DNA from 3 places in the Rhodopseudomonas boonkerdii genome. Region 3 is predicted to be linked to each of the others. Evidence: predicted binding sites of a transcription regulator. Region 3 holds the regulator's gene; each other region holds the start of a gene.
What was found. The regulator LexA, encoded in region 3, represses DNA repair genes until DNA is damaged. The targets are predictions, from matches to a motif close to TGTTCNNNNTGTGTTCNG.
Positions count from the first base shown of each region.

Region 1: the regulator LexA is predicted to act here: its motif matches at 3,832-3,849, upstream of uvrA (excinuclease ABC subunit UvrA).
Region 2: the regulator LexA is predicted to act here: its motif matches at 4,716-4,733, upstream of def (peptide deformylase).

Region 1 covers NZ_CP036537.1:3,252,733-3,262,771, reverse strand. Annotated here, with positions in the region: gene E0H22_RS14900 (DMP19 family protein) at 1-449, shown strand, start outside; gene uvrA (excinuclease ABC subunit UvrA) at 770-3,745, opposite strand; gene E0H22_RS14890 (outer membrane protein) at 4,004-4,714, opposite strand; gene E0H22_RS14885 (single-stranded DNA-binding protein) at 5,162-5,659, shown strand; gene E0H22_RS14880 (DUF2306 domain-containing protein) at 5,836-6,243, shown strand; gene E0H22_RS14875 (DUF1127 domain-containing protein) at 6,259-6,522, opposite strand; gene gyrA (DNA gyrase subunit A) at 7,072-9,825, shown strand; gene E0H22_RS14865 (sulfite exporter TauE/SafE family protein) at 9,996-10,039, opposite strand, start outside.
Region 2 covers NZ_CP036537.1:5,040,847-5,050,885, reverse strand. Annotated here, with positions in the region: gene E0H22_RS23180 (DNA polymerase III subunit gamma/tau) at 1-1,501, shown strand, start outside; gene E0H22_RS23175 (YbaB/EbfC family nucleoid-associated protein) at 1,569-1,889, shown strand; gene recR (recombination mediator RecR) at 1,905-2,507, shown strand; gene E0H22_RS23165 (hypothetical protein) at 2,525-2,965, shown strand; gene E0H22_RS23160 (AmpG family muropeptide MFS transporter) at 3,247-4,608, opposite strand; gene def (peptide deformylase) at 4,855-5,373, shown strand; gene fmt (methionyl-tRNA formyltransferase) at 5,534-6,466, shown strand; gene truA (tRNA pseudouridine(38-40) synthase TruA) at 6,466-7,209, shown strand; gene E0H22_RS23140 (phosphorylase family protein) at 7,290-7,850, opposite strand; gene dapE (succinyl-diaminopimelate desuccinylase) at 7,863-9,017, opposite strand; gene dapD (2,3,4,5-tetrahydropyridine-2,6-dicarboxylate N-succinyltransferase) at 9,022-9,867, opposite strand.
Region 3 covers NZ_CP036537.1:2,812,370-2,822,408, reverse strand. Annotated here, with positions in the region: gene E0H22_RS13080 (CbtB domain-containing protein) at 1-113, opposite strand, end outside; gene E0H22_RS13075 (hypothetical protein) at 141-461, opposite strand; gene E0H22_RS13070 (molybdopterin molybdotransferase MoeA) at 578-1,783, shown strand; gene E0H22_RS13065 (Orn/Lys/Arg family decarboxylase) at 1,921-4,296, shown strand; gene E0H22_RS13060 (GNAT family N-acetyltransferase) at 4,362-4,871, shown strand; gene lexA (transcriptional repressor LexA) at 5,116-5,826, shown strand; gene E0H22_RS13050 (ComEC/Rec2 family competence protein) at 5,833-8,097, opposite strand; gene E0H22_RS13045 (glutamine--tRNA ligase/YqeY domain fusion protein) at 8,187-9,869, opposite strand.

The DNA of each region.
Region 1 (10,039 bases), 440 kb from region 3:
TGACCGAGCGCCTCGGCTCGAGCGAGGGCGACGACCTCGATGAATTTCTGACGCGACTATCGAGGATTCCCGTAGGTTTACGCGCGATGGCAGCGGTCTACCAGCTCGATGTGAGCCTGACGCTGGACGACCTCGGCTGGCACTTTGCGAATTGGCACCACCGCGGCTATTCCGAACAAACGCTATGGGCGCTTGGTGAATTGGGCGCGCAAGAGTATGCCGAGATTTTTGCTGAAGCCTATCAGCTTGTGCAGCCATTCTGGGAAGAGATCAGCGCTCTCTGCGCGCAGGATTTCCAGGACTTTGTCGAGTGGTACAGCGATTCCGAACTCGACCGACTGATGCTGCCGCTGACGAAACGGATGTGGGATCTGCAGAACATCGACAACGGACTGTTCGGATTCTGGATCTCCTATGCGCGCAAGCATCCCGAACGGGTTTGCGGGTAGCACTAGGGGACTGATGTGAGGCGAGGGCGCGACACCTGTAGCCCCACATTCAACGGCATGCGGCGCTCAAGCAGGAATGATTCTAGACAGACAACAGCGACGCTTGATCGACGCTAACGGATTCAACTGTTTCGACTCTAACGCCTATCCTTAGCGACTTCAGTAAGTCGCACAAGGCGTCGCCATCTTATCGGCGCGTTCCACCATTGCGTCGCGAAGGTCGTGAACAATCGCTGCCCCGACGGACCGCGATACTTTTTGGATTGAGAGAGAATTTGAAAAGATAACAGGCTCTTTCAAGGATTCCCTTGGCGGCGCGTCTACTCCGCCGCTTCCCCTGTCACCTTCCGCTTCTTCGGCTTGCCCGCCTTCGCCAGCACCGGCTTCAGGAATTGCCCGGTATAACTGCGCGGCGCTTTCACGATATCTTCCGGCGGGCCCCAGGCGACGATTTCGCCGCCGCCGTCGCCGCCTTCGGGGCCGAGATCGATCACCCAGTCGGCGGTCTTGATGACTTCGAGATTGTGCTCGATCACCACCACCGTGTTGCCTTGCTCCACCAGCTCATGCAGCACTTCGAGCAGCTTTGCGACGTCGTGGAAATGCAGGCCCGTGGTCGGCTCGTCGAGGATGTAGAGCGTGCGGCCGGTGGCGCGCTTGCTCAGTTCCTTCGCTAGTTTCACGCGCTGCGCTTCGCCGCCTGAGAGCGTCGTCGCCTGCTGGCCGACATGGATGTAATCCAGGCCCACACGGTGCAAGGTTTTAAAAGTCTCTCGCACGCGCGGTACCGCCTTGAAGAATTCGGCGGCTTCCTCGACGGTCATGTCGAGCACGTCGGCGATGGATTTTCCCTTGAACAGGACTTCCAGCGTTTCGCGATTGTAGCGTTTGCCCTTGCAGGTGTCGCAGGTGACGTAGACGTCGGGCAGGAAGTGCATCTCGATCTTGATGACGCCGTCGCCCTGGCAGGCCTCGCAGCGGCCGCCCTTGACGTTGAAGGAGAAGCGGCCGGCTTCGTAGCCGCGCGCCTTGGATTCCGGCAGGCCGGCGAACCATTCGCGGATCGGCGTGAAGGCGCCGGTATAGGTCGCCGGATTCGAGCGCGGCGTGCGGCCGATGGGCGACTGGTCGATCTCGATGATCTTGTCGATATGTTCGAGACCCTCGATACGGTCATGCGGCGCAGCACCTTCGCTTGCGCCGTTGAGTTTTCGCGCGATCGCCTTGTAGAGCGTGTCGATCAGCAGCGTGGACTTGCCGCCGCCGGAGACGCCGGTGATGGCGGTGAACAGGCCGAGCGGCAGCTCCGCCGAGACGTTCTTCAGATTGTTGCCGCGCGCATTGATCACCTTGATGGTGCGGCGATGGTTCGGCGGACGCCGTTCAGGCACCGGCACGGACATCTCGCCGGTGAGGTATTTGCCGGTGAGCGACTTTGGATTCTTCATCACCTCCTGGGGCGTGCCCTGGGCGACGATGTTGCCGCCATGGGTGCCGGCGCCGGGGCCGACATCGACGACATAGTCGGCAGCGATGACGGCGTCCTCGTCATGCTCGACAACGATCACGGTGTTGCCGAGATCGCGCAGTCGGCGCAGCGTGTCGAGCAGCCGCGCATTGTCGCGCTGATGCAGGCCGATGGAGGGTTCGTCCAGCACATAGAGCACGCCGGTGAGACCGGAGCCGATCTGCGAGGCGAGGCGGATGCGCTGGCTCTCGCCGCCGGACAGCGTGCCCGAGGATCGCGACAGCGTGAGATAGTTGAGGCCGACATCGAGCAGGAAGGAGAGGCGTTCGCGGATTTCCTTGAGGATACGAACGGCGATCTCGTTCTGCTGCTTGTTGAGCATGCCCGGCACGGTCTCGAACCAGTCTCCGGCCTTGCGCACGGAAAGTTCGGAGATGTTGCCGATGTGCATCCCGCCGATCTTCACGCTGAGCGCTTCCGGCTTCAGGCGATAGCCCTCGCAGGCATCGCAAGGGACGTCGGAAAAATACTTGCCGAGTTCTTCGCGCGCCCATTCGCTTTCGGTCTCGCGGAAACGGCGGTCGATATTGGTGACCACGCCCTCGAACGGTTTCTTGGTGTCGTAGGAGCGAACCCCGTCCTCATAGGAGAACTTGATCTCGTCGTCGCCGGAGCCGTGCAGCAGGACGTTCTGCGTCTTCTTCGGCAGGTCCTTCCATTTGGTGTCGAGCGTGAACTTGTAGTGCTTGCCGAGCGCGGTGAGTGTCTGCAGATAATAAGGCGATGACGATTTTGCCCAGGGCGCGATGGCGCCCTTGCGCAGCGTCAGCTCCTTGTCGGGAATGACGAGATCGGCGTCGATGGTCTGCTCGACGCCGAGGCCGCCGCATTTGGGGCAGGCGCCATAGGGGTTGTTGAACGAGAACAGACGGGGCTCGACTTCCGGAATGGTGAAGCCGGAGACCGGGCAGGCGAACTTCTCCGAGAACAGGATACGCTCGGCGCCGGTCTTGTCGTGAATCTTGGCGACCTTCTTCTTGCCGGTGTCCTCGGCGGCAGCAGCGGGCGCATCCGCATATTCGATGACGGCGAGGCCATCGGCGAGCTTCAGAGCTGTTTCAAAACTTTCGGCGAGGCGCTGGCCGATATCCGGGCGCACCACGATGCGATCGACCACCACGTCGATGTCGTGCGGAAACTTCTTATCGAGGGTCGGTGCTTCCGCGAGTTCGTGGAAGGTGCCGTCCACCTTCACGCGCTGAAAACCCTTCTTGAGATAGTCCGCAAATTCCTTGCGATACTCGCCCTTGCGGCCGCGCACCACCGGCGCCAGCAGGTAGAGCCGCGTGCCTTCCGGCATCGCCAGCACGCGGTCCACCATCATGGAGACGGTCTGGCTTTCGATCGGCAGGCCCGTCGCCGGTGAATAGGGAATGCCGACGCGCGCCCACAGCAGGCGCATATAGTCGTAGATCTCGGTGACGGTGCCGACGGTCGAGCGCGGATTCTTAGAGGTGGTTTTCTGCTCGATGGAGATGGCGGGGGACAGGCCGTCGATCTGGTCGACATCCGGCTTCTGCATCATCTCCAGGAACTGCCGGGCATAGGCCGACAGCGACTCCACGTAACGGCGCTGGCCCTCGGCATAGATGGTGTCGAAGGCGAGAGACGATTTTCCAGAGCCGGACAGGCCGGTGAACACCACCAGCTTGTCGCGCGGGATCGTCAGGTCGATGTTCTTGAGATTGTGCTCGCGGGCGCCGCGGATGGTGATGCTGCGCATGTTCGCTGCAGCCTGTTGCCGCCTCGCCTTGATGACTTCATCCATCGCAATGCATTCCCCGGCACGCCGTGCGCGCCACATGCGGGCGCGTCTCGCCGGGGCACCGGGATCAACGCCGAATTGAGTGTGTCCGGAACATAGGAAGAACGGGGAGGGATTTCCAGTGCTCTCGCGCGGTCTCCAGCACTTTGTTGGCCGTGGGGGTGCAGAGGAGACCTGCTTTCGGAAAGGGCGCGGGCAAATAGCGGGCAAAGAAAAAGGCCGGCATTGCTGCCGGCCTTTCGAAGACTTGTTTTTCGAAGCTCAGTACTTGGCGATGACCGGGCCGCCCCAGTTGAAGTGGTAATTGATACCGCCCTTCACAGTGTGTGTGGTCAGGCCCACATTGGTGAAGCCGACATTCGGGTCGCCATAGGCGGCGTTGCCGTAATCGGCATACATATATTCACCCTTGAGCGACCAGCTCGGTGCGAACATGTATTCGACGCCGGCGCCCACGGTCCAGCCCGAGTGAACCTTGCTCTGCGAGGCGGAAGCGCCGGGGATGGCGATGGAAATGCGGTTGTCAGCCCATGCGTAACCGCCCTTGGCGTAGAACAGCGCCGCGCCGGCGGTGACGCCGAGACGTCCCGTGACGCTGCCGAACGAGCGGATCTTGTCCTCGACGGTGACGATGCCGAGAATGGTGTCGCTGTACTTCATGTCCGATGCCGCGGCATCGACTTCGAGACCCCACAGCCAGTTGCCGCCCGGGATCGCCCAGTTGTAGCCGATGGTGCCGCCGCCGAAGCCACCCTTGATGTCATTGGTGGTGAACGCGAAGCCATCGATGCGGTAACGGTCGGACCAGCCATAGCCGCCCATGACACCGGCGTAGAAGCCGGACCAGTTGTAGGCGACGGCGACCGGCATCGGCGGAGCTTTGGTATAGGGGCGGGCAGCCAGATCAGCGGCGGAAGCCGCAGAAGCGCCGAGAACAACGAGGGCAGCCGAAGCAAGCAAAATCTTCTTCATCTGAAGTCTCCCCAGTGCGGTTTCGCAGCGAAACCATTCCCCCGGCGTGAACGCCGAATTCAATCCCTGGTTGGACTATAGGCGAGTCCCGTCAAAATGCAGTCACTTAAAAGCCACACTCGCATACGTTGTCCTTGGATTGGACGTAAGTAAAAGGTAAGCGGAAACAGTTGCCTAGGCCGGTTGTACGAATCGGGTGCGCTGGAGTTCACGGGGCCGTCTGCCCCGCGCTGCCACGATACCGTCGCGCGAATTCTGCTGCTTGAGAACATTAAGGGAACATACTAGAGTGACGTCGTGGTGGATAACCCGCGGTGCGGGGACGTCCCGCGGGGACGGACCGTATAGGGTCGATATCGGCACGGTTGCGCACAGCCGGCACTTTGGTGCCGGGCTTGGACGTCGGCATCCGATCAGCAATTCAGATTCGAGAGTTAGGAGAGTGGCATGGCGGGTAGCGTCAACAAGGTGATTTTGGTCGGCAATCTCGGCAAGGATCCCGAGGTCCGCCGCATGCAGAACGGCAATCCGGTGGTCAATCTCACGGTGGCGACCTCGGATACCTGGCGCGACAAGGCAACCGGCGAGCGCAAGGAGAAAACCGAATGGCATCGCGTGGTCATCTTCAGCGAGGGGCTCGCCAAGGTGGCGGAGCAGTATCTGAAGAAGGGCGCCAAGGTTTACATCGAGGGCGCGTTGCAGACCCGCAAATGGACCGACCAGTCCGGTGCTGAAAAATACACGACCGAAGTCGTGCTGCAGGGGTTCAACGCGACGCTGACCATGCTCGACGGCCGCGGCGGGGGCTCGGGCGGTGGTGGCGGCTATGGCGGCGACGACATGGGCGACAGTTTTGGCGGCGGCCAGTCCAGCCCGCCGCCGCGCCGCGTGGCCGCCGCGCCGGCCGGCGGTCGCAGCGATATGGATGACGACATCCCGTTCTGATCCACCGCATTGCTAACGACACCTCGGCGCGCTGCGAGCGATTGCTCGCGGCGCGTTTTCTTTTCGGGTGGATGAATGGGCGCGATGGCTGCCGCAATGTGGATGAGCGCGATATCTTTACATTGGAAAGATTTGTGCGAGAATTGCTTGCATCATTCTCTTGGATCCGTGATCACATGTCGCTCCAGCCTCTGCTCGATGCCGCCGCGCCGATCCCGTTGCATGCCTTCGCAGCCATGGCAGGATTTGCGCTTGGCGTCGTTCAACTCGCTGCCCCCAAGGGCACGTTGTCGCATCGGGTGATGGGCTGGCTATGGGTGCTATTGCTGGCCATTACGGCGATCAGCTCGTTCTGGATTCATGGCGATAGCTATCGGCTGTGGCGTGACTGGAGCCCGATCCATCTGCTCTCGATCCTTACGCCGATCATGCTGGTGGTCGGCGTCCTTCACGCGCGCCGGCACCGCGTGCGCGCGCATGCCATCACGATGGTGTCGATCTTCATCGGCGCGCTGGTGATCGCCGGCTTGTTCACGATGGTGCCGGGGCGCGTCATGCACACGGTGGTGTTCGCCGGCCGCTAATTAGGCTTCGGTGCTTCAGCACATCCAAGGATATGCCATGCCATCGCGAAGCCGATCGAGGCGACGATGCGCGGTGATGTGGTCGATCTCCGCGCGCGTCATGCCGATATCTATCAGTTCTCTTTCGCTGAGATCATGCAGCGAGATGCCTGGCTCGCGGCATCGGCACTGCTCCTGAAACCAGTGCCAGCACGGCTTCAAGAAAGCGGCGGCCCGCAGCGCCGATGGTGCGGCGGCATCGCCGGTCCCGGTTGCTGGCGGTGTGAATTGGATTGGCATCGGTCACTCCTGCTGTTGCGCACGGCAGGCGAGGCCAAAACAAAAGCCCCGTCCGATGCCGGCGGGGCCTGTCGAAGAAGATAGCGGCTTTGAACGTCCTAGCGCATGACTCCTTCCATGGCCCAGCAAAGGCGGGTCATCGATTTGCGATTGGAGATGCGCACAAACATATTCATGATGGCCGCATACTATGATGCCGCCCATAAATCAATGGTTGTTTTCTGCGTTTCTTTCACTAGTGCGTGCTTGCGAGTCTCGAAGATTGCGAAGTGACGTGTCCGCGAGCCCGTCGTCTGCCCCCAAGCGGCATGATCCGTGAGCCGGTGCTTGCCTCTGGCCCGCCGCTGTACGGCCGCAAGATTGCTGCAGGATCCCGCCGTTTCTCACGCGATTTGTACGGCTTCCACCAATCTTGCCGTTTCTTCCTTGCGAGCGCCGTAACTGATTGAAAGATAAGGTCGAAAATCACTTGCCTCGGAGGTTGTCGGGGTGGCCTACGCGCGTGCTTTACGCTATATGAGTCGCACCCGAATCTGACCGGAAACAACCTTGTCCGACAACGAAGACCAGAAGCCTGGGGAGCCGCCGGTTCCCTCGGATATCCGTCCCGTATCCATCCTCGACGAGATGAAGCGTTCGTATCTCGATTACGCCATGAGCGTGATCGTGGCGCGCGCGCTGCCCGACGCCCGCGACGGCCTCAAGCCGGTGCATCGGCGCATCCTCTATGCGATGTACGAGAACGGCTTCGAATACAACAAGCCGTTCCGCAAGTCGGCGCGCACCGTCGGCGACGTCATCGGTAAGTATCATCCGCATGGCGACCAATCGGTCTATGACGCGCTGGTGCGCATGGCGCAGGACTTTTCCATGCGCGTGCCGCTGATCGACGGCCAGGGCAATTTCGGCTCCATCGACGGCGATCAGCCGGCCGCGATGCGCTACACGGAATCGCGCCTCACCAAGATCGCGCAGACGCTGCTCGACGATATCGACAAGGACACCGTCGACTATCAGGACAACTACGACTCGTCGGAAAAAGAGCCGAAGGTTCTTCCCGCGAAATTCCCGAACCTTCTGGTCAATGGCGGCGGTGGCATCGCTGTTGGCATGGCGACCAACATTCCGCCGCACAATCTCGGCGAATGTATCGATGCTTGCGTGGCGTTGATCGACGATCCCTCGCTCTCCATCGACGATCTCAACAAGATCATTCCGGGCCCGGACTTCCCGACCGGCGGCATCATTCTCGGTCGCGCCGGTATCCGCACCGCCTACCACACCGGCCGTGGCTCCATTGTGATGCGCGGCAAAGTCTCGATCGAGCCGATCCGCAAGGATCGCGAGGCGATCATCATTTCCGAAGTGCCGTATCAGGTGAACAAGGCCACCATGGTCGAGCGCATCGCCGAACTCGTGCGCGAGAAGAAGATCGATGGCATCTCGGATCTGCGCGATGAATCCGACCGTGACGGCTATCGCGTAGTCGTCGAGCTGAAACGCGACGCCGTGCCGGACATCGTGCTCAACCAGCTTTACAAGTTCACGCCGCTGCAGACCAATTTCGGTGCCAACATGGTGGCGCTGGATGGCGGTCGCCCGCAGGTCTTCAATCTGAAGGACCTGCTGACGATCTTCGTCGGCTTCCGCGAGCAGGTCGTTACGCGGCGTACGAAATTCCTCCTCAACAAGGCGCGCGACCGGGCGCATATCTTGGTCGGCCTCGCCATCGCCGTCGCCAATATCGACGAGATCATCCGTGTGATCCGTTATTCACCCGACCCGAACACGGCGCGTGAGACCCTGATGTCGCGCGACTGGCCGGCGAAGGATGTCGAGGCGATGATTACGCTGATCGACGATCCGCGTCACCGCATCAATCCGGACGGTACCGCGCGTTTGTCCTTCGAACAGGCCAAGGCCATTCTCGAGCTCCGCCTTGCACGCCTCACGGCGCTCGGTCGCGAGGAAATCTCTGACGAACTTGATAAACTCGCCATCGAGATCGCCGACTATCTCGACATCCTGCGTTCGCGTGCGCGCGTGCAGGGCATCGTCAAGGACGAACTCGGTGCCGTGAAGGCGGAGTTCGCCACGCCGCGCAAGACGGAGATCGTCGAGCAGGAAGGCGAGGTCGAGGACGAGGACCTGATCCAGCGCGAGGACATGGTGGTGACGGTGTCGCATCATGGCTATGTGAAGCGCGTGCCGCTCTCGACCTATCGGGCGCAGCGCCGCGGCGGTAAGGGCCGCTCCGGTATGGCGACGCGTGACGAGGATTTTGTCTCGCGCCTATTCGTGGCCTCCACGCATACGCCAGTGTTGTTCTTCTCGTCGCGCGGCCAGGTCTACAAGGAGAAGGTCTGGCGCCTGCCGATCGCGCCGCCGAACGGTCGCGGCAAGGCGATGATCAACATCCTGCCGCTGGAGCAGGGCGAGCGCATCACCACCATCATGCCGCTGCCCGAGGACGAGAGCACCTGGGATACGCTCGACGTGATGTTCGCCACCACCGGCGGTAATGTCCGGCGCAACAAGCTATCGGACTTCGTCGATGTCCGCCGCTCCGGCATCATCGCCATGAAGCTGGACGAGGGCGAGAGCATCGTCGACGTGCAGATCGCCACCGAGCATGACGACGTGCTGCTGACCGCTGGCGGCGGCCAGTGCATCCGCTTCCCGGTCACCGATGTTCGCGTGTTCCAGGGCCGCAGCTCCATGGGCGTACGCGGCATTGCGCTGGCCGAAGGCGACAAGGTGATCTCGCTGTCGATCCTGCGCCATGTGGAGACGACCTCGGACGAGCGTTCGGCCTATCTGAAAATGCGCCGCGCGGTGGCGGGCGAAGCTGTGGCCGACGAGTCGGCTGTCGAGGCCGAGGGCGAAGAGACGTCCGGTGCCGTTCAGCTGTCGCAGGAGCGCTATGCGGAACTCGGCGCTGCGGAACAGGTGGTGCTCACCGTTTCCATCAACGGCTATGGCAAGCGCACTTCGAGCTACGAATATCGCACCACCGGCCGCGGCGGCAAAGGCATCGTCGCCATGTCGGTGAACGAGCGTAATGGCAAGCTGATCGCCTCCTTCCCGGTGGAAGACAGCGACCAGATCATGCTGGTCACCGACAAGGGGCAGCTGATCCGCTGTCCCGTCGAAGGCATCCGCGTCGCCGGCCGCTCCACCCAGGGCGTCATCGTGTTCAACACCGCGGACGACGAGCACGTGGTGTCGGTGGAGCATATCGGCGAAGCCGGCGAGGGCGAGGAGCCTGAGGCGGGTGGGGCTGCGCCGGAGGTGGAGGGTTGAGGCTCTTCGTGGCAGTTTACGATGCGTGAAGCAAAAAGCCCGCGGCTATGCTGCGGGCTTTTCTGTACGGGTAAGACGCGCGCTTATTGCTCAAGGTGGGGCCGGCCCGACGCTCTTGCTACGGATCGACGGTAAGGGATGACGCTCCTTGGTCATAAGTGTATGATTGGCTACAGCCAATACCGCCAAATGTAGATTACGGTCATCGCGCCTC
Region 2 (10,039 bases), 2.2 Mb from region 3:
AATGGACGCCGCCTCGCATACCGGCGTCGATGACGTTCGCGCGATCAATGACAGCGTGCGTTATGCGCCGACATCTGCGCGTTACAAGGTCTACATCATCGACGAAGTCCACATGCTGTCGACGGCGGCCTTCAACGCGTTTCTGAAAACGCTGGAGGAGCCGCCGGAGCACGCCAAGTTCGTTTTCGCCACCACAGAAATCCGCAAGGTGCCGATCACGGTGTTGTCGCGCTGCCAGCGCTTCGACCTGCGCCGTGTCGATGCCGACGTGCTGATGCAGCACCTGTCGACTATTGCCGGCAAGGAAGGCGTCGAGGTCGAACCTGAAGCGCTTGGTATTATCGCGCGGGCGGCCGAAGGCTCGGTGCGCGATTCACTGTCGCTGTTCGATCAGGCGATCGCCCATGCCGCCGGTCTCGTGAAGGCCGACGCGGTTCGGCAGATGCTCGGCCTCGCCGATCGCACCCGCGTCATCGACCTGTTCGACTCGCTGGCGCGCGGTGATATCGCGGCGGCGTTCAAGGAATTCCGCGAGCAGTACGATGTCGGCGCGGATCCGGTCGTAGTGCTGAGCGATCTCGCCGAGTTCGTCAATTTCGTCACCCGCGTGAAGATCGTGCCTGCGACGGCCGACAACGTGGCCTTCGGCGAGACCGAGCGCCTGCGTGCGCGCGACTTTGCGTCGAAACTCTCGATGCGCGTGCTGTCGCGGATGTGGCAGATGCTGCTCAAGGGCATCACCGAAGTGCAAGGCGCGACGCGTCCTGCTGCCGCAGCCGAGATGGTGCTGGTGCGCATCGCCTATGTCGCCGATCTGCCGACACCCGATGAAGCCATCCGCATGATCGAGCAGGGCGGCGGCTCGTCGCCGGTCATCGGCAATGGCGGCGGCCGTGCTGCGCCGATGCTGAATGCGCCGTCCGCTCAATCCTCCGTGCAGATGCCCTCGGCATCATCGCCGCCCTCCGCGCCGACCATGAGCGCGCCGCGTGGTCCGGTGATGCAGCGAGGGAGTGCCGAGCCGTCGCCGCGGCCCCAGGTCGGGATGGCGGAGGCGCAGCCGGCGACTGTCCTGAAAATTGCAACCTTCCCTGAATTGGTCGCATTGGCCGGGCAAAAGCGCGATCTGATGGTGAAGGCGGCGCTGGAATCCGACGTCCGTCTCGTGCGCATCGAGGATGGCCGGCTCGAACTGTCGATGGAGCGCACGGCCGCGCGTTCGCTGATCAACGACCTCTCGCGCAAGCTGGAAATGTGGACCGGCCGGCGCTGGGCTGTGATCGTCTCCAATGCGCAGGGCGCGGCGACGATCCGTGAGCAGCAGCAGGAACTGAAGGACGAGCGCTATCGCGCCGCCGCGGCCGATCCGCGGGTGCAGGCGGTGCTGGCGAAATTCCCCGGCGCCAAGATGGAAGTCACCATGCTGGCGCCCGAAGTGCCGGATGGCGACGGCAGCGATCTGATCATCGATGACGGCGCCGATCCCGGCGACGACGATTAAGAGCATGATCCCGAAAAGTGGACACCGGTTTTCGGGACCATGCGCACGCAACGATAAAGGACGATCCATGGCTGACTTTCTCGGCATGATGAAGCAGGCGGCGCAGCTGCAGTCGAAGATGAAGGCGATGCAGGAAGAGCTCGACCATGTGGAGGTCGAGGGCATGTCCGGCGGAGGTCTCGTCTCGGTGCGCATGACGGCGAAGACCGAAGTGAAGGCCGTGAAGATCGACCCGTCGCTGGTGAAGCCGGAAGACGTCGAGATCCTCGAGGATCTGCTGGTCACCGCGCTCGGCGATGCCCGCCGCAAGGCGGAAGCCGCCATGCAGGAGAAGATGCAGTCGCTCACCGGCGGCCTCGGCCTGCCGCCGGGGCTGGGCCTCGGCTAAAGGCCCCGAACTGACATGGCCTCCGTTGCCGGACCTGAAATCGAGCGCTTGATTCAGTTGCTTGCGCGGCTGCCCGGACTCGGCCCGCGCTCGGCTCGGCGCGCGGCGCTGCATCTGATCAAGAAGCGCGATGCGCTGATGACGCCGCTGGCCGGCGCGCTGCAGCTGGCAATCGACCGTGTGCAGGTCTGCCAGGTGTGCAGCAATATCGATACGGTGAATCCGTGCACGATCTGCACGGACGCACGGCGCGATCCCTCGACCATCGTGGTCGTCGCCGATGTCGCCGATCTGTGGGCACTGGAGCGCGCCAATGCGGCGCCGGGCAAATATCATGTGCTTGGCGGCACGCTGTCGCCGCTCGATGGCGTGGGGCCGGGCGACCTGACCATCGATGCGCTGGTGGCACGCGCGCATGAGCCTGAAGTCGCTGAAATCATTTTGGCGCTGAACGCGACCGTGGACGGACAAACGACAGCACATTACATCACCGACCTTCTTCAGGACGCCAATGTGAAAGTCACCCGCCTGGCGCATGGCGTGCCGGTCGGCGGCGAACTGGATTATCTCGATGAAGGCACGTTGTCGGCGGCGATGCGACAACGCACATTGTTTTAAAGACGGGACTGCTTCTGATGACACGATCCGGATGGAAAGCGCAGCTCGGCTGCGCCGCGGTGCTGGCGATGGCCGCGATGACCACGATGGCTTATGCAGCCTCCGATGCGGACGAAGCACCGGCGAGGCCGGCGGCGCCGAAGGCGATGCAGATCGGCGATGTGCTCACGGGCCAGCTCAATGCGATGCAGAGCCGCGATGCCAAGGGCAAGCGCGTCGACGTCTATCAGATCGTCAGCGAACCGCGCCGCCTGCCGGCACCAGCGGGGCTGTGCAATCTGGAAACAGGACCGGAGACCTTCGAGATCGTGGTCGCCAGCGATGCGCAGGCAACGCAGTTGAAACGTCTCGTCGGCAAGGAAGTCGCATTCAAGGTGGGCGAAGTCGCTTGCGCCGAACAGGCAGGGCAAATGAGCGAAGCGCTGGTGACGAAGTGGAGTCTGGTGGGGAAGAATTGAGGCGCTTCTTCCCCTCTCTCGCTCTTGTGGGAGAGGGCGATCGCACATGATGGTCGCAAGCAGCCTGTGGCCATCCTTCGAGACGCGGCCTAACAAGGCCGCTCCTCAGGATGAGGGAAGAGTATGGTGCGATAGAAGACCCTCATGGTGAGGAGCCCGCGAAGCGGGCGTCTCGAACCATGCAGGCCAAGCACTCTCCCCATCCGCACTCAGCAATACGCGATAGACCACTGTTGCGGGGAGGGGACACGACGGTCAAGTGTGTGACGACAGGGTCGTAGCTACACCCGTACCGGACCCAGCGCCGCAAAATGCCCGCGCCGCTGCAGCCAGAGCAGTAGCACCAGGCTCGGCACCGCCACCAATACGCTGATCACGAAGAACAACGGCCAGCCTGTCGCCTGCGCGACGTAGCCTGCGCCAGCCGAGAGATAGGTTCGCCCAACCGCGGCAAGCGCTGTCAGCAGCGCATATTGCGTGGCGGTGTGCAGCGGATTCTTGCAGAGCGCGGAAAGATAGGCGACGAAGATCACCGTGCCGATGGCACTCGTGAAATTCTCGACCGAGATCGCCAGCGCCAGCGCCCATTGATTGACGCCGACCAGCGCGAGCCACGCGAAAGCGAGGTTGGACACCGCCTGCAGCACCGCGCCGATCCACAGGCTCGCCTCCAGCGAATAGCGCCGGGCGACGAAGCCGCCGGCAAAGCCGCCGATCAGCGTGGCGGCGAGGCCGACGCCTTTCACGATCGCTGCGTAATCATTGCGGGTGAAGCCGATATCGATGACGAAGGGCGCGGTCATCGTGCCGGAGAAGGCGTCGGTGAATTTGAACAGCACCACGAAGGCCAGTGCCGCCCAGGCATCTTTCCGCGACAGGAATTCCGAGAAAGCGCCGATGGCGGCGCGCAGCACGCGCTGGAACGCACTCTCGCTGCGCGTGGCGGCTTCGGCCTGCACGGATTGCTCGGGCTCCGTGGCGAGGAGCGCGGTCACCGTGCCGATCAGCACCAAGGCGGCCATCGCCACATAGCCCCACATCCAGGCGGAGGAGCGGGCGATGCCGGTGGCCTCGAAGGCACTGACCAGAAACAGGATGCCGGCGGTCGAGATCAGCATGCCGATCCGGTAGGCGGCGACATAGGAGGCCATGCCCGCGGCCTGCTCGCTTTCAGGCAGGCTCTCGACGCGGAAGGCATCGACGACGATGTCCTGGGTTGAGGACATGGTGGCGACCAGCAGCGCGCCGAGCGCGACGAACAGAGGAGACCTGGCAGGATCGGTGAGCGCGAGCAGCAGGATCGCGGCGATGAGCAGCAACTGCGAGAACACCAGCCAGCCGCGGCGGCGGCCGAAGGCGCGGGTGAAGAGCGGCACATGCAGCGCGTCGATCAGCGGCGCCCAAAGGAATTTCAGCGTGTAGGGCGTGCCAACCAGCGCGAACAGGCCGATGGTGCCGAGATCGACGCCGCTTTCGCGCATCCAGACCAGCAGCGTGGACCCGGACAGCGCGAGTGGGAGGCCGGAGGAGAGGCCGAGCATCAGCACGATCAGCACGCGCGGCTGCAGATAGACCGCCATGCTCTCGCGCCAGGAGGCGCGGGGCTGCAAGACGGCGTCGGGCGTATCGGGCGCTGTAGTCATGGGAACGATGGCCTTAAGAGATCGAATCGCAGACGAGGCTTGCTTCATCTCTCCCCGGGGGGAGAGGTGAACGGCGCGTGGCTGCGCTTTTCGCGGGATGTTCGATCGTGAACAAAAAGTAAACGTCTGTGGTTAACAAAGCGTTGCGCCGCATGGTTAATATCTCCCTCACCAACATGGTTATCGCTCCGTTAATGCCGGCTCTCCGCATTGACCGCGCAACACGCGCAGATTAAATCGCCCGCCATGGCCATTCGTGAAATCATCATCCTGCCCGACAAACAGTTGCGGCTGATCTCCAAACCTGTCGAGAAGGTGACGTCGGAGGTGCGCAAGCTCGCCGATGACATGTTCGAGACCATGTATGACGCGCCCGGTATCGGGCTGGCGGCGATCCAGATCGCGGTTCCGCTCCGCCTGATCACCATGGATCTGGCCAAGAAAGAAGACGAGGGCGGCCCGAAGCCGCGCGTCTTCATCAATCCGGAAATCATCTCGGCGTCGGAACAGCTCTCGGTTTATGAGGAGGGCTGCCTGTCGATCCCGGAATATTACGAAGAGGTGGAACGCCCGGAGACGGTGCGCATCCGCTATCTCGATCTCGACGGCAAGACGGTGGAGGAGGACGCGAGCGGCTTGTTCGCCACCTGCATCCAGCACGAGATCGACCATCTCAATGGCGTGCTGTTCGTCGATTATCTTTCCAAGCTCAAGCGTGATCGCGTGATGAAGAAATTCACGAAGATCGCCAAGCGCGTGGGCTGACGCTCTTTCGTGTCCCGGACGCGGTGCGGCATCTTTATGCCGCTCCGCAGAGCCGGGGCCGCCACGAACGCCGTCGCTTGATACGGTCCCGGCTCTGCGCAGCAGCGTTGCACGCTGCGGCGCGTCCGGGACACAGTCACTAACCGGATCGAGCCACCACATGCCGCTTCGTCTGATTTTCATGGGCACGCCGGATTTTGCCGTGCCGACGCTGCTCGAACTCGTGGCGCACGGTCATGAGATCGTCGCCGTCTATACGCGCGAGGCGAAACCCGCCGGGCGCGGCATGAAGCTGCAACCGACACCCGTGGCGCGCGAGGCGGAACGGCTCGGCATTCCCGTTCTGACGCCGAAGACGCTGCGCACCGTCGATGCCGAAACCCAGTTCCGCGCCTTCGAGGCGGACGCCGCCGTGGTCGTCGCCTATGGCATGATCCTGCCGCAGAACATTCTCGATGCCGTGCCGCTCGGCTGCTTCAACCTGCACGGCTCGCTGCTGCCGCGCTGGCGCGGCGCCGCGCCGATCCAGCGCGCCATCATGTCCGGCGATGCCGAGAGCGGCGTCATGGTAATGAAGATGGATGCCGGCCTCGACACCGGCGACATCGCCATGGCCGAGCGCCTTGATATCACCGACGCGATGACGGGGCAGGATCTGCATGACGCGCTGGCGCCGCTCGGCGCCGACCTGATGGTACGCGCCATAGGTGCGCTCGATCGCGGTGGGCTGCAGTTCGTGAAGCAGAGCGAGAACGGCGTCGAATATGCGGCCAAGATCGACAAGGCCGAGGCGAAGATCGACTGGACCAAGCCGGCGCGCGCCGTGCTCCGGCATATCCACGGCCTGTCGCCATTTCCCGGCGCGTGGTGCGAGGCGGATGTCGACGGCGAAGCCATCCGGCTGAAGATATTGCGCTGTGAGCTGGCGAAAGGATCGGGGGCGCCGGGCGAATTACTTGATGACCATCTCACGGTTGCCTGTGGCGACGGCGCCATCCGCATTCTTGAACTGCAGCGCGCCGGCAAGCAGGCCATGAAGCCCGATGAATTTCTCCGCGGCACGGCATTGAAGCCGCCCATGCGGGTGAGCTGATGCCGCGCTACAAGATGCTCATCGAATATGACGGCATGCCATTCTCCGGCTGGCAGGTGCAGGACAATGCCACGCTGACCGTGCAGGGCGCGCTGGAGCGCGCCGCCGAAGCGATCTGCGGCGAGCCAATCCGTGTCCATGGCGCCGGCCGCACCGATGCCGGCGTGCACGCGCTCGGACAGGTGGCGCATTGCGATGTGCCGAAGATCCTGGTGCCCGGCCGCTTTCGCGACGGCATGAATGCGCATCTGCGGCCGCATCCGGTGGCGGTGCTCTCGGCCGATGTGGTGGCCGATGATTTCGAGGCGCGGTTTTCGGCCGTGAAGCGGCACTATATCTATCGCATCTCCAATCGCCGGGCGAACCTCGCCGTGGATATGGGCCATGTCTGGCGGGTGCCGAAGCCGCTCGATATCGCCGCCATGCGCGAGGGCGCCAAGCGGCTGCTCGGCCGGCACGACTTCACCACGTTTCGCGACACCGAATGCCAGGCGAAGTCGCCGATCCGCACGCTGGATCAGCTTGATGTGGATGCGGATGGCGAGGCGGTGACGATCCGCACCTCGGCGCGTTCGTTCCTGCACAGCCAGGTGCGCTCGATGGTGGGCTCGCTGGTATGGGTCGGGCACGGCCGCTGGACGCCGGATGACATGAGCGCGGCGCTCGCCGCCAAAGACCGCGTCGCCTGCGGCATCGTCGCGCCGCCGGACGGGCTGTATCTGGCGAAGGTGGATTATCCGTAGGGCGGATTAGCGAAGCGTAATCCGCCGCGGTCTTCGCCTCATGCGCTCGGCCGGCGGATTACGCCTTCGGCTAATCCGCCCTACGCGATGACACCCTTCATCGCATCCCAGAACAGATCCTGTCCGTTCGCGACATTGGCCGTCCAGTGCTCGTGGGCGAAATCATTCGCGTCATCGGTGATGAACTTGAACGCGCGCCAGGGAATGTCGTGACGCAGCGCCACCTGCGCGATGGCGAACAGCTCCATGTCGACCACGTCGACCTTGTTCGCGATCAGCCACGGATCGGTGGCGGTGACGAAACTGTCGCCGGTGCCGCAGATGAAGCCGGCGCGGCCCGACGACAGGCGGTCGAGCTCCGGCGAATAGGGCGTGCGGCCGCGCGGCGCCAGAGGCTCGGCATTCATGTCGCGCTGGATCACGTCGCTGATCTCGACGAGACCGTTGAGGCTCGTATTGAGCTTGCCGGCGGTGCCGTAATTGACGATCAGCTCCGGCTTTTCGGCGACGATCGCGGCAAGCGTCGCGATGGTGGTGTTGATCTTGCCGACGCCGGTGAAGACGACGCGAAACCCTTTTGGCGCACGTTCGACATCCAGTTCGCTGTCGAGGGCGGTGAGCACCAGAATGCCATCACTCATGAGAATATCCGCTCATGCGAAATACCGATCCAGCACACGGCGATAGATCTGCGTCAGTTGCTCGAGATCGGCGACCTTCGTGTGCTCGTCGATCTGGTGCATGGTCTGGCCGACCAGACCGAACTCGATCACCGGACAGTAATTCTTGATGAAGCGCGCATCGGACGTGCCGCCGCCGGTGTTGAGATCGGGCGTGCGGCCGGTGATCTCCTTGATGGCGGCGACCACCGTATCGGTGAATGTGCCGGGCTGCGTGACGAAGCTATCCGAATTGCTCGGCTCCCACACCACATGCGCCTTGATGCGATTGCCGGCAGCCGCTGCGACGCGGGCGTCGACCAGGGCGCGCAGGCTCTCCTGCGTGTGATGATCGTTGAAGCGGATGTTGAACTTCGCCGTCGCCTGCGCCGGGATGACGTTGGTCGCCTTGTTGCCGACATCCACCGAGGTGAATTCGAGATTGGACGGCTGGAACCGGGCGTTGCCGTTGTCCAAGGGATCATTGCTCAGCGCCACGATCAGCGCGGCGATGTCCGGCACCGGATTGGAGGCGCGATGCGGATAGGCGACATGGCCCTGCACGCCGTCGACCATCAGCGTGCCCGACTGCGAGCCGCGGCGGCCGATCTTGATGGTGTCGCCCATCGCCTCGACATTCGAGGGCTCGCCGACGATGCAGTGGTCGAACTTTTCGCCGCGCTCGGTCGCCCATTGCAGCAGTTTGATGGTGCCGTTGACGGCAACGCCTTCTTCGTCACCGGTGATGAGGAAGGAGATCGAGCCTTTGGGCTGGCCGCCATTGGCCGCGAGATAATCCAGCGTCGCGGCGACGGCGGCGGCGATGCCGCCCTTCATATCGACAGCGCCGCGGCCATAGAGCCGCCCGTCCTTCACCTCGCCGGCAAAGGCGCCGTGCGACCATGCGGCTTCATCGCCGGGCGGCACCACGTCGGTGTGGCCGGCGAAACAGAGATGCGGAGCTCCTGTGCCGATGCGCGCATAAAGGTTCTCGACGTCGGCCGTGCCGTCCTCGCTGAACGTCACGCGATGGACAGTGAAATCCGCGGCACCCAGCAGGCGTTCGAGCACACCGAGCGCGCCTGCATCCGTCGGGGTCACCGACGGGCAGCGGATCAGGTCCTGGGCGATGGCGACGACGTCGGTCACGGGCTCAGTCCCGCAGCAACTCGTTGATGCTGGTCTTGGAGCGGGTGCGTTCGTCGACGCGCTTGACGATCACGGCGCAGGCGGTGGAGGGGCCGATCTCGCCATTCTGCATTGGCTTGCCCGGCAGGTTGCCCGGGACCAGCACGGCATATTCCGGCACTTCGCCGACGAACACTTCGCCGGTGGCGCGATCGACGATCTTGGTCGAGGCGCCGAGGAAGACGCCCATGGCCAGCACGGCGCCCTTGCGGACGATCACGCCTTCGGCGACTTCCGAGCGGGCGCCGATGAAGCAGTCGTCTTCGATGATGACAGGGCCGGCCTGCAGCGGCTCCAGCACGCCGCCGATGCCGACGCCGCCGGAGATGTGCACGCGCTTGCCGATCTGGGCGCAGGAGCCGACGGTGGCCCAGGTGTCAACCATGGAACTCTCATCGACGTAAGCGCCGAGATTGACGAAGGACGGCATCAGCACGACGTTCTTGGCGATGAAGGCCGACTTGCGGACGATGGCGCCCGGCACGGCACGGAAGCCGGCGTCGCGGAAACGGTTGTCGCCCCAGCCTTCGAACTTCGACGGCACCTTGTCCCACCACGGCGCACCGCCGGGGCCGCCGGAAATGGTGGTCATGTCGTTGAGGCGGAACGACAGCAGGACCGCTTTCTTCAGCCACTGATTGACGGTCCACTTGCCGTCATCGCCGCGGCTGGCGACGCGGACTTCGCCCTTGTCGAGCAGGTCGAGCGCGGTATCGACGGCATCGCGGACTTCGCCCTTGGTTGCGGCATTGACATTGTCGCGCGCATCGAACGCGGCATTGATGGTGGATTCGAGGGCGGTCAGCGACATCGCGGGATCCTTGGGCAGATAGCGGAGAATATGCGGATTTGCGGAGAGTCCACAGGGTGTTTCGGGAGCTTTGTCGGGATTTGAGGGGGAGGTCAAGAAGAGAGCCGGTCACTCTACCTGTCATCACCCGCCTTGCGCGCAACCGCGCGCCAGGAGCGGGTGATCCAGTATG
Region 3 (10,039 bases):
AAGCCGACCACGCCGACAATGAACAGCCCGAGCGCCATGGCGAGAACGGCCTGCACGACGGCATTAACGTCGGTGGTGGCAGTGGAGAGCTGGGCGGTCTGGGTCTGCTGCATGGGATTCCTCGTCAGTTACCGATCAGTTTAACGACTTTGTTCCGGCGATGCGACCGCCAATTTTGCCATGGCCCGGGCGAGATCCCGGCTGGTCAGATGCAGATTGGTGCCGGACGCGAGCCGCGCATGGGCAATCTTGCCGTGAGCCGCCAAATGGAACGCGGCTTCCTGGTCCTGGAAAAACGCTGCGCAATCGCCCGGCGTCGGCATGCGCTTCAGCAGGGTCCGGAAAGCATGGCGGTGCACCATGCAGACGCCATCGTGCCCCTCCGGACGGAACGACAACGCGTCCACGTCACTGCGCCAGCGCAATGAGCTGCCGGTGGGCAAGTCGTATCCATCGGTCATGCCCCCTTGGTAACGATTTCAGCTACGATCCCCAAGCCCCACCGGGACAGCCGACGCTTGCCTCCCCCGCCCGCTTCGCTAAGACGGGCATCCACAAGAATCTCGGAGATCCGCCGATGGCCCTGATGCCCTTCACCGACGCCATGGCTGCGGTCCTGGAAGGCGCCGGCGCGCTACCCGAGGAGATGGTCGCGCTGGAGGACGCATTTCACCGCGTGCTGGCGCGTGACGTCGCCTCGCTGCGCACGCAGCCGCCGGAGGCCATGTCGGCCATGGACGGCTATGCCGTGCGCGCAACCGATGCGACACTCGGCGCCAAGCTGAAAGTGATCGGCGAGATTGCCGCCGGCAAGCCCTTCGATCGCGCCCTTGCCGCCGGTGAAGCTGCGCGGATCTTCACGGGTGGCGTGGTCCCCGCCGGCGCCGATGGCATCGTCATCCAGGAAGACACGACGCGTGACGGTGGCATCGTCATCGTCAACGAAGCCGCCACTGCCGGCAGACATATCCGCCCCGCCGGGGTGGATTTCAGCCAAGGCGATATATTGCTGCGCGCCGGGACTCGCCTTTCCGACCGCGATCTGGCCCTCGCTGCCGGCATGAATCACCCAACGGTGCCCGTGCATCGCCGTCCCGTCGTTGCCATGCTCGCCACCGGCGACGAATTGGTGATGCCGGGCGCCACGCCTGGCCCCGGCCAGATTGTGCTCTCCAATGGCTTCGCCTTGCGCGCGCTGGCACGGGCGGAAGGCGCCGAGGTGGTCGATCTCGGCATCGCCCGCGACACGCTGGAAGCGACGACCGCGGCAATCCAGCGTGCGATCGATCTCAAAGTGGATGTCCTCATCACCACCGGCGGCGCGTCCGTTGGCGACCACGATCTCGTGCAGCAATCGCTGGTCGAGGCCGGCGTTGACATGTCGTTCTGGAAGATCGCCATGCGGCCGGGCAAGCCAATGATGCACGGCCGCCGCGGTGCCATGTGGGTGATCGGCCTGCCCGGCAATCCCGTTTCGTCGTATGTCTGCGGCTTCCTGTTCATGGTGCCGCTGCTGCGCGCGCTGTCCGGCCGCAGCGAAGTCCAGCATCATCGTGAGGCTGCCGTGCTCGGCCGCGATCTCGCCGCCAACGACCAACGCGAGGATTATCTGCGCACACGCCTCGCATGGCGGGATGGCCGGCTGGTGGCGACGCCGGTGACGAAACAGGACTCCTCGCTGCTCGGCAATCTCGCTATCGCTGAAGGCTTGCTGGTCCGCCCGCCTCATGCCGAGGCTGCCAGGACTGGCGATCCCTGTGAAATCATTCGTCTTCCGACTTAGCGGAATACCGCGAACCGACACGATCCTCGGGCGGACCTGATCACGCATCGCCTTTCGCAAACTTCGCTTGCCCTCAGTCACCAAGTTGTCACGTAACGCGGCGACAGAGAGCACAGACAACACATTCGGTGCCGTTCATGGATTACTTCAAGCGCTTCAACTTCCTCTTCGCCATGCCGACGTTTGACGCCGACGATCTCGAGGGCGTTCGCCTCAATCAGATTGTTGAGGAAATCGAGAAATCGGGCTTCGAGGTGGTGAAAGCGCGCAAGCTGGAAGACGCCGCCATCGCGGTGCAGACTGACGCCGCCATCGGCTGCATGGTCGTCGACTGGGGCAAGAAGGGCCTCGAGGGCAAGACCGCCGCGCTGATCAACCTCATGCGCCGTCGCGGCCTCGATTTCCCGATCATGCTCCTGATCCGCCGCCAGCGCTTCGAGGATATCCCGGTCGAGGTGCTCGACTTCATCGACGGCTATATCTTCCTGTCGGAGGAAACCCCGCCCTTCATCGCCAAGAACCTGATCAGCCGCCTCAAGCAATATGCGGAGACGCTGAAGACGCCGTTCTTCGGCGCTCTCGTCGATTATGCCGAGGAAGGCAACCAGCTCTGGACCTGCCCGGGGCACAATGGCGGCGTATTCTACAGCCGCAGCCCGATCGGCCGTGTCTTCATGGAGCATCTCGGCGAAGCCGTGTTCCGCGACGACCTCGACAATTCCGTACTCGACCTCGGCGACCTCCTTACCCACGAAGGTCCCGCCCTTCAGGCCCAGAAAGAAGCCGCGCAGATTTTCGGCGCGGAGAAGACCTACTTCGTCCTCAACGGCACTTCGACCTCCAACAAGGTCGCGCTCTCTGCGCTGGTGACCGATGGCGATCTCGTGCTGTTCGACCGCAATAATCACAAAGCCGCACTGCATGGCGCGCTGATGATCTCCGGTGGCACGCCGATCTATGTGCCGACCGTGCGCAATCCCTGGGGCCTGATCGGCCCGATGGACTGGAATGCCTTCAGCGAAGAATCCCTGCGCGAGCGTATCCGTACCAATCCGCTGGTCACCGACAAAGATGCCTGGAAGCGCGAGCGTCCGTTCCGCGTCGCCGTCATCGAGCAGTGCACCTATGACGGCACCATCTACAGCGCCGAGATGATCATCAAGCGCATCGGCCATCTCTGCGATTACATCCTGTTCGACGAAGCCTGGGCGGGCTTCATGAAATTCCACCCGCTCTATGCCGGCCGTTTCGCCATGGGCCTGAAGGAGTTGGGTCCGGACTCGCCGGGCATCATCGCGACCCAGTCGACGCACAAGCAGCTCGCCAGCTTTTCGCAGGCCTCGCAGATTCACATGAAGGATCGCCACATCCGCGGTCAGAAGCGCCGCGTCGAGCATCGCCGCTTCAACGAGAGCTTCATGCAGCACGCATCGACGTCTCCATTCTATCCGCTGTTCGCCTCGCTCGACGTAGGTGCGCAGATGATGAAGGGCCGCTCGGGCGAAGTGCTGTGGGACGATACGATCCGTCTCGGCATCGAGCTGCGCAAGAAGATGCGCGCGGTACGCCGCGAATTCGAGGAAAAGGAGACGCGACCCGAGCGGCGCTGGTTCTTCGAGCCATTCGTGCCGCAGCGCGTGGACATTCCCGACGTCGCGCAGCCCGGCGCTACCCACAGCGTACCATGGGAAAGCATCAGCACCGACCAGCTCGCCACCAATCCCGCTTTCTGGCAGCTGTCGCCGGATGCGAAATGGCACGGTTTCCCGGATATGGAAGCCGGCTTCACCATGACCGATCCGAACAAGCTGACGGTGCTGACGCCGGGCTTCGATCGTGCCACCGGCGGCTATGCCGAACACGGCATTCCGGCACCGGTCGTCGCGCAATATTTGCGCGAAAACCAGATCGTACCGGAAAAGAACGATCTCAACTCGCTCCTTTTCCTGCTCACGCCCGGCGTCGAGGCCAGCAAGGCCGGCACGCTGGTGTCGGGCCTCGTGGCCTTCAAGAAATTCCATGACGACAATGCTCTGCTCGAAGACGTAATTCCGGAATTCGCGCGCCGCCGTCCGGCCCGCTATGCCGGCGTACGCCTGCGCGACCTTTGCGCCGACATGCACAAGTTTTATCGCGCGGCCGACGTGAGCGGCCTGCAGGCGAAGCAGTTCATGGATCAGCACATGCCGGAGATCGCGATGTCACCGCACGATGCCGCGCGTCTCCTGGTGCGTAACGACGTCGACTATCTGCCTATCGACGAGATTACCGGCCGCATCGCCACCACGCCCTTCGTGGTCTATCCGCCCGGCATCGCCACCATCGTGCCGGGCGAGCGCCTCACCGAGCGCGCGCAGCCGATGATTGATTATCTCAAGATGTTCGAGACCTGTTTCAACACCTTCCCGGGCTTCGACGTCGAAATCCAGGGCGTCTATCGAAAGGTGGATGCCAGCGGACGCATCCGGCTCCATACTTACGTGGTTTCCCAAGAGCGGGATCCACGGAAGTGACTTTACAGGCAGAGACCGAAACACCGATCGTCGTTCGCCCGTCGCGTGACAGCGATGTGGACGCCATGCTCGCGATCTATCGCCGTCACATCCGCCAGGGTGTGGAAGAAGGCGTCAGCGATGCCGACGCGATGCAGCCGGACGATCTGCGCGATCGCCGCAAGAACCTGAAGAACAAGCGCTTCCCCCATATCGTGGCGACGCGCGGCGGCGAAGTGGTCGGCTACGCCTATGTGGTTCAGTTTCGTAAGCGTCCGGCCTATCGCTATGCGGTGAAGCACTCGATCTATGTGCATCACGAACACACCGGCAAAGGCGTGGGTGCCAGGTTGCTGCGCGAACTGATCGACGTCTGCGCAGCCGCCGGCTTCAGGCAGATCATCGGCTATATCGACGCCGATAACGTCGCCTCCCTCGGTCTGCACGACCGCTTCGGCTTCGTCCGTGCGGGCGTTCTTTCCGGTGTCGCCTATCGCTCCGGTCGCTGGGCCGACACGGTAATGGTACAGCGCTCGCTCGCTGCCGGCGCGACCACGCCGCCGCCGCCGATGCCGCTGTCCGAACGAATTCTCTGAGCCAAAATCCGGTCGATAAACCGCATCTTTGAAGCGAAATTAGTGATTGCGGAACATCTACGGAACAGATAGGGTCCGTTCATGATTTGTTTCGAGATTCTGTGGCTTAGTGAAATCGAGAGTGCCCAAACTCGTGACTGCCTCGCCTGATGGCCTCACCGGCCACCAATCGCGAGGTCCTGAAACACACGCGGCGGCCCGACCACCGTCACTTGATGGCCTTGCCAACTGAGGATGGCTTCAGATGCTCACGCGCAAACAATACGAACTGCTCCGTTTTATCGACCAGCGGCTAAAGGAAGCCGGCGTCCCCCCTTCCTTCGACGAAATGAAGGATGCGCTGGATCTGCGCTCCAAATCGGGAATCCATCGGCTGATCACCGCGCTGGAAGAACGCGGCTTCATCCGCCGCCTGCCCAACCGCGCCCGCGCGATCGAAGTGATCAAGCTGCCAGAATTGAACACGGCTGCACCGGCCGCTCGACGGGGTTTCACGCCGAGCGTGATCGAGGGAAATCTCGGCAAGAACCGGTCCACCCCCGCCCCTGTTGCGAGCGACGATGACGGCGGTCGCACCATTTCGGTGCCTGTCATGGGCCGGATAGCAGCCGGAACGCCCATCGAGGCGCTGCAGACCCGCAGCCACTCCATTAGCGTACCGCAGGACATGCTCGGCAGCGGCGAACATTACGCCCTCGAAGTACGAGGCGATTCCATGCAGGACGCCGGTATTCTCGATGGCGACATGGCACTGATCCAGAAGTCCGACAGCGCCGATACCGGCGACATTGTCGTCGCCCTGATCGACGACGAGGAAGCCACACTGAAACGCTTCCGCCGCCGCGGCGCGTCCATCGCGCTGGAGCCGGCGAACACGGCCTATGAGGTTCGCATCCTGCCGCCGAACCGTGTCCGCATCCAGGGTAAGCTCACCGGCCTCTATCGCCGCTACTGAGCGCGCTCACTGCTCGTCGGGCTGGAGATCCGTCTCCGCCGGCGTTGCATCGACCGGCCGGGATCGCGAACTGTCGGTCGGTGCTTCTGATCCAATGGCCTCAAGCGGGGCGCGTGCCCAGGGGCGATCGAGACCGCGAGCGCGGGAAGCTTCGATAACAAAGCCGTCGCTGGAGCGATACAGGCCCGTTGCCCCCCGAACTCGCAGAGTCTCGCGATCGATCACCATCGCCCTGCAATCGGCCGGCGGCTGACGGGCTGTGACAATCACCGCGGCTCGCGCGCAATCGTCGCTGAATGCGTCTGCCTGCAATGTCAGCGCGATCAGGCTCCCGTCGCCGAGGGCCGTGACGCAGCCCGACGGGTCGCACGATACACCATGGCCGAGCGATGCATCTGTCGGCAATCTTGCGTCTGCATCCGCGCCCAGCCATTCCTTCACCTGAAACGCATCTTTGGCGCTCCGCATCACATGCAGCCGCCCGTCGCGCCCGCGCACAGCCACGCTATGACCGTCGGCGGCAATCAGGACATCGGGTTGCTTTGTCGATGCGGCCCAGAACATCGCCATCGCCAGAGCGATCGCGCCCGCATAGCGTAGCGGCGTCCGCAGCAATGCCAGAAGGACAATGCCGAAGCTGGCTAGGACCAACGGTCCTGTCCCGAAGGCGGGCACCCGGCCGATCGCGCCTGGCAATCCGGCCACCCATTTGGACACAAAGATCATCCATTGAAGGCCAAGCTCCATGATCTGCCAGAACACGCTGTCGAAGCCGAACGGGATGGCGAGAAGACCGAGCAGCCCCGCCGGCATCACGAGCGCCGACACCACCGGCATCGCCAGCAGATTGGCCACGATCCCGTAGGGCGTGATGCGATGGAAATGGTAGGCCGCGTAAGGCATCGTCGCGAGACCGGCGATCAACGAAGCCAGCAGCAGCAGTGCAAGTTCGCGCCCGCCCCACAGCGCGATCCGTGCCATGATCGAACTTTCCGATGTCGCAAACAGCGCGGGCATCCCGATCTGGACCAAGGCGACGAGACCGAGCGTCGCAGCAAAAGACATCTGAAAGCTCGGATGTACCAGCGCTTCCGGTGTGATGGCGAGCACGATCAGCGCTGCGATCGCCAACGTGCGAAAGGTGATGGCGCGGCGATCGACCATGATTGCGATCAGCACCACCGCCGTCATGATAAAGGAACGTTGTGTCGCGACCTCGGCACCGGACAGCAGCAGATAGAAAAGCGCGGCAAGCAGCGCCGCAGCGGACGCGGCTTTCTTGATCGGGAATGTCACCGTCAGCAACGGGACCAGCGCCAGCAGCGCCCGCGTCACGAAAAATACGACGCCGGCGACCACCGCCATGTGATAACCCGAGATTGACAACACATGGCCGAGTCCCGAGATAAACATCGCGTCGTTGACGTCAGACGAAATCGCGTCGCGCCGGCCGGTCAGGAGTGCCGTCGCGATGGCACGGTTATCCCCCGCGAGCGATGCACGGATACGCGCATCGATAGCGTCCCGCATGCCTTGCATGGTCGCGGCATACTGCAAGTGACGCGGCGGCGGGGTCGGCGGATCAATCTTCTTGATCGCACCTGTGACAAAGCCAGAAGCACCGATCCCCTGGAAATAGAGGTCCCGTGCGAAGTCGTAACCGCCCGGCCTGAGCGGCGCGAGCGGTGGCTGCAGCCGCGCCTTGAGTTCGATAAAACTACCGACCGCCGGCGCATGGCCCTTCTTCACCGACAGCCGGACACGGGTCAGCTTGGGCGCATCTCGTCGTGTCTCCATCGTCGTCACGCGCAGGACGAAGCGATCGCTACGCTCGCGCTCCTCACGGGTTTCGACAAAGCCGGTCAGCGCCGCGCCGAACAATGGCTTCGCGAGCACTTCATGTCCGACGCGCTCACTTTTCCATGTCGCCGTCGCAAAGCCCGAAGCGATTGCAGCCGCCAGCAGAACGTATGAGAATATGAAAGACCTTCGCAGCAACACGGCTGCGATTGCGAATAGGCAAGCGGCGCCTGCTGCCACCCAAACCACCGGCTCACGCTCGGCCGCAAAGTATAGCGCGATCCCGGCTCCAAAGGCCACCGGCACCCATGGCAACAAGCGCCCCGGACCGGTTTCAGCCTGCGTCCATGCCCGCAGCCAGTCGAACGGCAACGTCCAGGAATTGTCGGAGGCGAGTGCGCCGGCAGACCCGCGCGGCGGCCATGTGACCGCCTTCGCCTGATTGCGCTGCCGTCCCCCGCTCTGCGCCATCGAACCGTCCGTTCGCCCTCCCCGATGCTATCGCAAGGGCGACACGCGGCTAGCGGAACGGATGCAGAATACGCGAAGGATTCGCGCGCTCAGGCCAGCTTGGCGTAACTGTCGCGCAGGCCGACGGTGCGGTTGAACACCGGCTTGCCAGGCGCACTGTCCCGGTCGCGGCAGAAATAGCCCTGCCGCTCGAACTGCATCGCACCGTCGTAATTGTCGCTCGCCAGGGCCGGCTCCAGCATCGCGCTGTCCAGCACTTCGAGCGAATTCGGATTGAGCTGCGAAGCGAAGCTCGCGGCCTCCGGCGTCGGCGTCGCGAACAGTTGCTCGTAGACACGCACTTCGGCCGGCACCGCATGCTGCGCGCTGACCCAGTGGATCGTCGCCTTTACCTTGCGGCCATCCGGGGCGTTGCCGCCCCGCGTTTCGGGATCGTAGGTGCAGCGCAGCTCCACCACCTCGCCCTTGTCGTTCTTCACGACATCCCTGCAGGTGATAAAGTAGCCGTAGCGCAGACGCACCTCGCGGCCCGGCGCCATGCGGAAGAACTTCTTCGGCGGATCCTCCATAAAGTCCTCGTGCTCGATATAGAGCTCGCGGCTGAACGGAATCTGGCGGGTGCCGAGTGAGGCATCGTCGGGATGATTGACCGCCTCGAGCTGCTCGACCTGCCCTTCCGGATAGTTTTCGATCACTACCTTCAACGGCCGCAACACCGCCATGCGGCGGGGCGCAGCGCGGTTCAGCACCTCGCGCACGGCGAAATCGAACATCGACAGATCGACGGTGGAGTTCGCCTTGGCGACGCCAATGCGCTTGATGAATTCACGCAACGCCTCAGCGGGAATGCCGCGGCGCTGCAGGCCAGCCAAAGTCGGCATGCGCGGATCGTCCCAGCCGGAGACATGGCCGCCGCGCACGAGCTCGGTGAGCACGCGCTTCGACAGCAACGTATAGGTCATGTTGAGCCGCGCGAATTCATACTGATGCGGACGCGATGGCACCGGCAGATTATCCAGGCACCAGTCGTAGAGCGGTCGGTGATCCTCGAATTCCAGCGTACAGATCGAATGCGTCACATGCTCGATGGCATCCGACTGGCCGTGGGCGAAGTCGTAGCTCGGATAGATCTTCCAGGCCTCGCCAGTGCGCGGGTGATGCGCATGCAGGATGCGGTAGATCACGGGATCGCGCAGATTGATGTTGCCCGCGGCCATGTCGATCTTGGCGCGTAGCACGCGCGCACCATTCGGGAATTCGCCGGCGCGCATGCGCGCGAACAGATCCAGATTTTCCTCCACACTACGGTCGCGGAAGGGGCTGTTCTTGCCGGGCTCGGTGAGCGTGCCACGGGCAATGCGCATCTCGTCGGGCGACTGGTCATCCACATAGGCCTTGCCCGCACGGATGAGGTGCACGGCCCAGTCATAGAGTTGTTCGAAATAGTCCGAGGCAAAATGCAGGTTGCCCTCACCCCAGTCGAAGCCGAGCCAGCGAACATCGCGCTGGATGGCGTCGATATATTCCTGCTCTTCCTTGGTCGGATTGGTGTCGTCGAAACGCAGGTTACAGTGCCCGCCGAACTCGGCGGCGACGCCGAAATTCAGGCAGATCGACTTGGCGTGGCCGAGATGCAGGTAACCATTCGGTTCCGGCGGAAAGCGCGTCACCACGCTTGTGTGCTTGCCGGTTTCGAGGTCCACCGCCACGATGTCGCGGATGAAATCGCGGCCGGCCTCACTGGCGCTGCCCGCGGTCGATTCGTCTGTCATAAGCTGCCTTTCAGATTGCGCCCTATGTGCCAAATCCGAGCGCTCCCGCCAAGGGGAGCCGATCGGGGCCCCAAAAGGTTCCGGGCGGAAAGGCAGGCATTTTTGCCCATTGGGCAGCGGCACGGGGGTGTGTTAAACGGCCGCGATCGTCCCATCCGAACAGATCGACC